4 regions of the Streptomyces sp. NBC_00989 genome follow, and region 2 is predicted to be linked to each of the others. Evidence: riboswitches for the same ligand, from Rfam matches in the RefSeq annotation. Region 2 holds a riboswitch; each other region holds the start of a gene.

Region 1 (2,176 bases), 1.3 Mb from region 2:
GTTGTCACTCTTCGAATCGTTAGCCACGGCAACCATAATTCACCCTGGGGTGTGACCTACGCGATCGTAATAAGGGGTTGACGGACGGTGAGATAAGCCACTTGTAAAGTGTTGTCCAAAGTCGGAATAAGCCTCTGATCAGGGGCGTTGACCCCCCAACTGCTATGCCCGAAGGCCGGACCCGAGGATCTGGGTCCGGCCTTCGATGGCGCGAGGCAGGCGTCGGGGCCTGGTGTCAGCCGACGGTGACGCCGTGCGAGCGGAGGTAGGCGACCGGGTCCACGTCCGAGCCGTAGTACGGCGTGGTCCTGATCTCGAAGTGGAGGTGCGGGCCGGTCACGTTGCCGGTCGCGCCGGAGAGGCCTATCTGCTGGCCCTCGGTCACGGTCTGGCCGGCCGAGACGGACAGCTGCGACATGTGGGCGTACTGCGAGTACTCGCCGTCCGCGTGCCGGATGACGACCTCGTTGCCGTACGCGCCGTCGTAGGCCGCCGAGACGACCGTGCCCGCCGCTATGGCCTTGATGGTGGTGCCGGTCGGGACGACGAAGTCGACGCCGGTGTGGTAGCCGCTGGACCACATGCTGCCCGCGACGTGGTAGCCGGTGCCGATGGTGGCACCGGTCACGGGGAGGGTGTAGCCGCTGGAGGTGCTGGTGCTGTCGTCGCTCTGCGAGGCCGATGTGCTCTTCGAGGAGGAAGACGAAGAGGACGAGGAAGTCGAAGAGCCGGACGACTTGGACGAGTTGGACGACTTGGTCGTGTCCGTCCCGCTCGTCCCGCCCGTCGTGGCCTTCTCGCCGAGGGAGAGCTTCAGGCCCGGGTGGATCAGCGACGGGTCACTGCCGATGACCTCGCGGTTGTCCTGGTAGATCTTCTTCCAGCCACCGGTGACGTCCTGCTGCTCGGCGATCTTCGCGAGCCAGTCGCCGGCCTTCACCGAATACGTCTTGACGCCCGAGGCCTTCGAGACGGTCTTCGCGGCGGCCTGCTCCGTGACCGTCTTCTCGGTCGCCGGAACGGACTGAACCGCCTTTTCCGGAGCGGAAGTCGTGGTCGCGGCATGGGCGCCGGTGGCCCCCATGAGCGGAAGGGCGAGTGCGGCGCCGCCGGTTCCGGCTACGGCCATCGAGCGAGAGAGACGCTGGGACTTCGGGCGGCGGTGCTTACCCTTCGCGGGCATGACGAATTCCTCTCCGGCGCCTGCGAGGTGAGCTGTCGGGTGCGGGCTGGAGATGCCCGGCCGCGCGCTGGTCGCGGCTAAACCCCAAGCCCGTTCCGGAGACCGGAACAGGCGTCTTACCTGTGGGTCCCCCGCTCCTGCCGCATACGGGTGGGTGTGTGCGGAGTCCGGTCGGCGGCAGGATTGGGCGTCCGTCCGGATTGGTGGCGAACGTAAGCGAGGAAGACGCAAAGGGACAAGCAGGAGGTTCCACGGATTTGCGTTCCTTGCGACTCCCTGTGGGAATTCACAGTCACCCTCCGTGAATTCCCACCGGACTCAACCCCTCAATTCCCCTGTAAGAGCACGTCAATTACGTGCACATGACGAACGACGCACGGTCACGAATATGACGCTGCTCACGTACGCAACTCTCAGGTTCCTTTATTCCAGAGCGAGTTGGCACGAAGGCTGCAATTAGGACAGAGGGATCAGATGCGACGCAGGCGGAGAACCGTCGCATCAAGGTCACCTTGCAGCCCCGTCCGCAGCCCGTGGTGCAACAGGACGGCACCCCGGTGGACTTCGCCCGTTTCGAGGCATTCGTACGACACTGTCGGGTCGAGTCCGCGCAGCCGGAGCGCAGGCAGCGGCTCACCGTAGTGCTGCGCCTGGAGCAGGGCGAGGACGACGGTCTCGTCGCCGCGCACGTACTGCACGGCGCTCAGGCCGCCGCGCGGCGGGCGCAGCCGGTGGAGGTCGCCGTGCTGGACGAGCGGCCGGATCTCCTTGTAGAGGTCGACCCATCGGCGGGCCTCGGCGAGTTCCTCCTCGGTCCACTCCGAGAGGTCGCCGCCCACCCCGAGGACTCCGGCCATGGCGCTCACGAACCGGAAACGCAGGCTGCTGACCCGGTTGTTGAGCTGGGTGTTCGGGCTGTCGGTGACCCACGCGGCCATCACGCGCGCGGGGTGGATCTGGCTGAAGCCGTGCTGGATGGCGAGCCGGTCGAGC
Region 2 (2,176 bases):
GCCGGGTCACCACGAACCCCTCGGCCTCCAGCGTGCGCAGGGCCTCCCGGACGGGGACGCGCGAGACCCCGTACCGGCGCGCGAGGAGTTCCTCCGTGAGCCGGCTGCCGCGCTCGTAGACACCGGCGACGATGTCGTCCCGGATCGCCGTGCATACCGAGTGCGCCGGAATACGCATGTCCGACCTCCGCCTTAATCCCCGTGAAACGTCGACGATTGACGTGTGTTCCGTGACTCTATTGCAATGAGCGGGAATTTCCGATGGCGGGCCGGAATCCATGGATATTTTTTGGACAGGAGGGCTCCGGAAACGCCGAAAGCCCCGGCCGGGCGGGCCAGGGCTTCGGGAAGTGCGGCGCTGTGTCGTCAGACGTTCACGCCGTGCTTGCGGAGGTAGGCGACGGGGTCTACGTCGGAGCCGTACTCGGCGGTCGTGCGGGCCTCGAAGTGGAGGTGCGGTCCGGTGACGTTGCCGGTCGCCCCGGAGAGGCCGATCTGCTCGCCCGGGGTGACCGTCTGGCCGACGGAGACACCGATGGACGACAGGTGGCCGTACATGGTGTACATGCCGTCGGCCATCTTGATCACGACCTGATTGCCGTACGAGCCTCCCCAGCCGGCCTCGACGACGGTGCCGGAGCCGACCGCGTGCACGGAGGTGCCGGTCGAGGCGTGGAAGTCGATGCCGGTGTGGGCACCGGAGGACCAGAGGGAACCGCCGGTCTTGTAGCCGGTGGAGACGTACGAGCCGGTGACCGGTGCGACGAAGGTGTTGAGCCTCTTGCGCTCGGCGGCGCGGGCGGCGCGTACCTCGGCCTCGCGCTCCGCCTTGGCCTGCGCGGCGGCCTTGGCCCGGGCGGTCTCCTTGGCCAGCGTTTCAGCGGCGGCCTGCTGCTGGGCGACGGCCTGGGCGTCGATCTTCTCGGCCACGGAGTCGCCCATGGCGACGACGGGGGTGAGACCGGTCTGTTCGGGGGCGGGCTCCGCGGCGAACGCCGGGGCGCTCGCGAGGGTGCCGACGACGCCGGTGGTGGTGAGGGCCGCGACACTCGCGACACGAACGGTGGTGCGGTGGGTCCGGCTCGGGCGACGGTGCTTCCCGGTGGCGCGGGTGAACGCCATGGAGTGGCTGGTCCTTTCCTTCCTTCTCGCCTACCGGGTTAGCTGACGGGTTCGGAGCAGGAAGGTCTCCTACGGACCCCCTCGCTGTGCGCGCGGGCGTCCGATTCACCCCAGGGACATGGGTCCCCGGCTCCCCTGGCTCGCGCCGTACGGGGACTCGGCGATGACTGTCCGGTGCCACGAGTGCGGCGCGGTGCCTGACGGACAGCCGGACCGACGCTAAGGGGGGCCACTTTCAATCCCCAAACGGATCACGGGTTTTGTTGCACATGCCACAGGGCAGACAGGCAACCTCTCCCCCAATTCGGACATTAGGGGGGCCCTGATGACTCTTCAGTCACCAGGGCCCCCACACGCGCGTGCCGCCGATCGGCTCCCTGCTTGTCGTCTACTCGGCCGGGACGACGGTCACTTCGCCGATACCGAGAGCCTCGACGGGCTCCTTGATCTGCTCCGCGTCGCCGACCAGGATCGTCACCAGACGGTCCACCGGGAAGGCGTTCACGACCGCCGCGGTGGCCTCCACGGTGCCGGTCGCGGCGAGCTGCTGGTACAGCGTCGCCTGGTAGTCGTCGGGCAGGTGCTGCTCGACCTGGTCGGCCAGCGTGCTGGCCACGGCCGCGGCGGTCTCGTACTTGAGCGGCGCCACCCCGACGAGGTTCTGCACGGCGATGTCCCGCTCGGCGTCGGTGAGTCCGCCCTCGGCGAGCTTGCGCAGCACCGTCCACAGGTCGTCCAGCGCGGGACCGGTGTTCGGGGTGTCCACGGAGCCGCTGATGGCGAGCATCGAGGCACCCGTGCCGTCGGGTGCCGAACGCAGCACCTGGCCGAACGCCCGCACACCGTAGGTGTAGCCCTTCTCCTCGCGCAGGACGCGGTCCAGGCGGGAGGTGAGGGTGCCGCCGAGGCAGTACGTGCCGAGCACCTGGGCGGGCCACACGCGGTCGTGCCGGTCGGCGCCGACGCGGCCGATGAGCAGCTGCGTCTGGACTGCGCCGGGACGGTGCACGATCACGACCCGCCCGGTGTCGTCGGCGGTCACCGGCGGCACGGG
Region 3 (2,176 bases), 6.2 Mb from region 2:
GTGAGCCGACGATGCTGCCGCCGGAACTGCCGCCGTTGCCCGCACTGACGCGCGCCGAGGGCGAGTTGATCGACCGTTATCTGGATGTGGCCGACCTGCTCGGCCGTATCAACCCGGCGCACCACGGTGACACGTACCGTGGACTGAGGGCCGCCCAGGCGCTCGTGGCCAAGGCCGCAGAGCTGCGGGACGCGCTGGCGCTGATGCACCAGCGGGGCGAGACCGAACTGCACGCCCCCACCCTCGCGCGGGCGCTGCGCGTGCTGGACGGGGAGCGCCGCACGGCGCGCGTCACCCTCCCCGCACCCTCCGACAGTTGAGGGACGCGGAGCCGTCCCGGGCGGACGCGTCTCGCCGAAGGCGCGTCCGGGACCGAGTCGAAACGGACCAAACGGCGTACCCCCGTTCGGAGTAGACGCCCCTCCTTCGACAAGGCCGTTGGGGTTGCGCAACGCGCGTAGTCCAGGGGGAGCGGTGGGGCGTTCCGGCGCTGGTCCGGGGGCATTTGACCCCCTCGACACCTATTCGAACATCCCGGTGTCCACCCGAACGGGTGAGTGGTGAGTAACCCCACAAATCCCCGATTCCGTTGGGATTTTCAGACATCAATAGGTCAAGATCCCTGTCTGACGACAAGACCCCGCCGCAGCGGCGGGGCGATCCGGGCGGACGCCGAGTCCTGCCGCCACCCGGATGACAGGTCGACAGGATTGCATCGGCAGGAGTGGAGGACCCAAGCACGACGGGTCGCCGGGACGGTCACGCCATGACCGGGTCGAGCAGCCCTTGGGGTGAAGCCGCGTCAGCGGCCGGGCAACTTCGCCAGCCCGAATCCGACAGGTCATCCTTCACAGGCGGCTGACGAAGGGTTGCGCATGACTGCGCTCAATCGTGTCCCGTCGCTGATGGTCAGGGCCGGTACGGCCTCGGCTTTCGCCATCGCCGCTGTTGGCGGTTCCGTCGTGATACCGGGCGTCGCATCCGACGCCGCGGCCGCGACACCCGCGACGAAGGCACTCCAGGTCGCGGCGTCCAAGAAGGGCGCTCCGTACAGGTACGGGGCCACCGGACCGGGCCGCTTCGACTGCTCGGGGCTCACGCTGTACTCGTACAAGAAGGCAGGCAAGAAACTGCCCCGTACGGCGGCCCAGCAGTACAACAAGTCCCACCACATCTCGGCCAAGAGCCGCAAGGCCGGGGACCTCGTCTTCTTCCACTCGGGCTCCAGCGTCTACCACGTCGGCATCTATGCCGGCAAGGGAAAGATCTGGCATGCCCCGAAGACCGGGGACGTGGTGAGGCTGCAGAAGATCTGGACCAAGAGCGTCTGGTACGGCCGGGTCAGCTAGGGCCTGTCCAGCGGATCAGGTCGCAGGAAATCGGCGGTGCGTGATCGGCGCCGGTGAGCGGGGCGTGGTGCGTGCAGCTGCAAGACGGAGGAGGGCGTCAACGCGGAGCGTTGGCAACCGACGACGCGGCAGATGTGCGTGCCACGCCCCGCGTCTGCGACAGGATCCGCCGGACAGGTCCTGGGACCCGTCCGAATGAATCTCCCGAGGGGGTGGCGGCCACCTGACAGGCCGCCACCCCCTCGGGTGTCCAGGGACGTTCACCACGCCGCTCTACGGCTCCTGCTGGCCCCCGGCCGTCACCGGCCGGGCCGGTACCGTCCAGGGCACCTCGATGGAGACCGTCTTGCCGCCCTCCAGGGTGGGCCGGACCTTGAGCTTTCCGCCGCACTCCGCGGTCAGCCAGCGAATGATCACCATGCCCCGGCCGTTGTCCTGCTGGACAGCGGCCGGCAGGCGTTTCGGGAACCGGGGATGGCTGTCGGTGACCCCGATGCGCAGCCGTTCGTCACGCTCCAGCTCGATGTCCACCGTAAAGGTGGGTGACTGCCCGAAGGTGTGCTGTACGGCGTTGGTGGCGAGTTCGGAGACGATGAGGCGGATGGTGTCGGCGACCTCCGTGTCCGCCGGAAGGCCCCATTCCACCAGGGTTCCGACCACGTAGGTGCGGGCGGTGGAGACCGAGGCGGGATCGCTCGGCAGAGTGACGGATGCTTCCAGATGGTCTGCCATGGCGCGGTCGTCCCTTTCCCGCGGGACCGGTGTCCGACACGGAGCGGATGGTTCGAGTACGGTCCCGGACTGGTGCTTCTTCGCCAGACTGCCAT
Region 4 (2,176 bases), 2.6 Mb from region 2:
TCTTGCTCTGCGCGGTGGGGTCCTGAAGTGCGGCGGGTGCGGCCGCGGTGGGTGCCGGGCTCATGGTCGGGGCCGGCGGGAGGATGATTTCCGGGGCCATCGTCGGAGCCGTGGGCAGCGTGAGTTCGGGGGCGACGGCCGGGGCCGCGGCGAAGGAGACCTCGGCGGCGGGGGCGGTCGGCTGCCACTCCTGCTGCGGCGGGCGCCAGTCCGGTTCCGGTGTGGTGTACCAGGTGGGCTGGCCGGCGGGCTGCTGGGGCACCATCGGTATCTGCCCGGTGGACCAGGCCTGCTGTTCGGTGACCACGGGCATCTGTCCGGTTGACCAAGACGGCTGCTGTTCGGTCATCACGGGCATCTGGCCGGTGGACCAGGCGGGCTGCTGTTCGGCAACTACAGGTATCTGACCGGTGGCCCAGGCCGGCTGCTGCTCGGTGACCATGGGCATCTGCCCGGTGGACCAGGCCGCTTCCGGGGCGGACCAGGCCGTCTCCGGCGTCGGCCAGGGGGCACTCGCCTGAGCGGGTTCGGTGCGCGGTCCGGCGATGTACGGGAGCAGCTCCAGGTCCGCGGTCAGCGGGTCGAAGACCGGCGCCGGGGCGGCCGCGACGGCGAACTGCTGCGGCTGTACGGCGGGCGTGGGCGGCACTTCGATGGCGGGCACGGGCGGCAGGTCGATGACGGTCGGCTGGGGCATCTGAGCCAGCTGCTGCATCTGAGGCAACTGGGGTGCGGCGGGCGGCAGTGCGGCGATGGGTCCGGCCGTCAACTCCGCGACAGGCGCGGTGAGTTGCGGGGCGGCGAACTCTGGTGCGCCGGTCCCAGCGGTCAGTTCGGCCACGGCTCGGCTGGGCTGCGCCTCGAGTGCGCGGCCGCCGCCCTCGGGCTCGGGGCGTCGCTCGGACCGCTCGGGCCGGGGTGCCGCCGAGCGGGCGGGAGTCCTGCCGGGCGGCAGCTTCGCCGGCACGGTCGGGCCCAGTTGGGCGCGAGCGCGGTCGAACAACTGCCGGGTGACTGCGTCTTGGGCGGGGTCGGAAGGACGCGACGCGCTGGGACGGGGCTCGACGCGCTTGCGCGGGCCGCCGGACATCTTGCGTGTGGCGTTGTAGTTTCCGGTGGCCGTCTCGGCCCTGTCGTAAAGGGAGTTGATCCGCCGCTGAACTTCGTCACGGCTGGGTCGGTCGTCCACGGTGGGGCCACTGCCTCCGGTGCGCGTACTTCGTTCTGCCGGCATGGCAGACGTGCTCCTTCCGTAACGCGCCTACCGAGTTAGCTGTCGGGTTCGGGCGGCCGATCACGGAAGGATTGCCCTACGACCCTTGCCCAAACGGGCAGTTGGGCCGATTCACCCCAAGTCGGTTGGGTCCTCGGCTCCGGCTGTCGCGAGCGACACACCGGACTCGGCGCAAACCGTGCGGCCCGGCGCTGATCGCCGGAGTAGGTCGTACGGTCTGAGCGTCAACTTAGCCAACGTGTGTGCCTCGTGTGAAGGTTGAAGCGCGATATGTCCGATACGTTTTTGTGACCTTTACCTCTCCTGAACGTGACCCGGGCTCATGAGGCCCATCGGGCCGGGTGATCCATATGAGGTCGCTATGAATTTTTGGGACGGTTGAACACACCGGGGTCCGGCTCCGTATTGGGACGGGGGATTTCCATGCCGGGACGATCCGGGCCGACCGATACGCGTAGGAGCAACTTCCTTGGCACGCAACACGCGCAGACGCCCCACAGGCGCACGACGCGCGACGATGGCAGCAGTCGCCCTGATGCTGGGCGGCGGAGGACTGGTGGCGGCGAACGTCTACGCGTCGGCGTCCGAAGGTGGTTGGGGCGGTGATTCTGCCCAGCAAGGCTCTCCGGATGCGGCATCGGACGGCGCCACGATCGACTGCCCGGACATCGGCACCCAGTTGACGACGGTCCCCGACGAGGCGAAGACCGACGTCGACACCCAACTCGCGCTTCTGGACCAGCAGATAACCGAGGCCTACCAGAAACTGAAGGACTCGACGGAGTCCATACGCCAGGACGCCTCCTTCGCCGACAACGCGATCATGAATCCGTTGAAGGAGAAGCGCGCCGCGACCATCGGACGGATCGACGACGCCATCGCGCGTGTCGGGGACCGCCCGGAGGGCCTCGACGCACTCGCCGGCTGCACCCTGATCGCCCC

What was found. A riboswitch is a leader RNA that binds a small molecule or an ion and turns the genes downstream of it on or off. The one in region 2 is predicted to bind cyclic di-AMP.
Region 1: it holds a riboswitch for cyclic di-AMP, as region 2 does, so the genes downstream of both, OG714_RS09375 (peptidoglycan DD-metalloendopeptidase family protein) here and OG714_RS14755 (M23 family metallopeptidase) in region 2, are expected to answer to the same signal.
Region 3: it holds a riboswitch for cyclic di-AMP, as region 2 does, so the genes downstream of both, OG714_RS43040 (C40 family peptidase) here and OG714_RS14755 (M23 family metallopeptidase) in region 2, are expected to answer to the same signal.
Region 4: it holds a riboswitch for cyclic di-AMP, as region 2 does, so the genes downstream of both, OG714_RS03715 (NlpC/P60 family protein) here and OG714_RS14755 (M23 family metallopeptidase) in region 2, are expected to answer to the same signal.

What each region holds. Positions count from the first base shown of each region.
Region 1 is NZ_CP108728.1:2,155,276-2,157,451, forward strand. It holds gene OG714_RS09375 (peptidoglycan DD-metalloendopeptidase family protein) at 236-1,183, opposite strand; cyclic di-AMP (ydaO/yuaA leader) riboswitch at 1,188-1,350, opposite strand; gene OG714_RS09380 (alpha-galactosidase) at 1,654-2,176, opposite strand, start outside.
Region 2 is NZ_CP108728.1:3,442,987-3,445,162, forward strand. It holds gene OG714_RS14750 (GntR family transcriptional regulator) at 1-178, opposite strand, end outside; gene OG714_RS14755 (M23 family metallopeptidase) at 367-1,122, opposite strand; cyclic di-AMP (ydaO/yuaA leader) riboswitch at 1,136-1,295, opposite strand; gene OG714_RS14760 (M16 family metallopeptidase) at 1,511-2,176, opposite strand, start outside.
Region 3 is NZ_CP108728.1:9,594,191-9,596,366, reverse strand. It holds gene OG714_RS43050 (ATP-dependent Clp protease proteolytic subunit) at 1-4, shown strand, start outside; gene OG714_RS43045 (hypothetical protein) at 12-320, shown strand; cyclic di-AMP (ydaO/yuaA leader) riboswitch at 693-872, shown strand; gene OG714_RS43040 (C40 family peptidase) at 876-1,349, shown strand; gene OG714_RS43035 (ATP-binding protein) at 1,623-2,081, opposite strand.
Region 4 is NZ_CP108728.1:824,532-826,707, reverse strand. It holds gene OG714_RS03715 (NlpC/P60 family protein) at 1-1,234, opposite strand, end outside; cyclic di-AMP (ydaO/yuaA leader) riboswitch at 1,243-1,416, opposite strand; gene OG714_RS03710 (DUF1996 domain-containing protein) at 1,752-2,176, shown strand, end outside.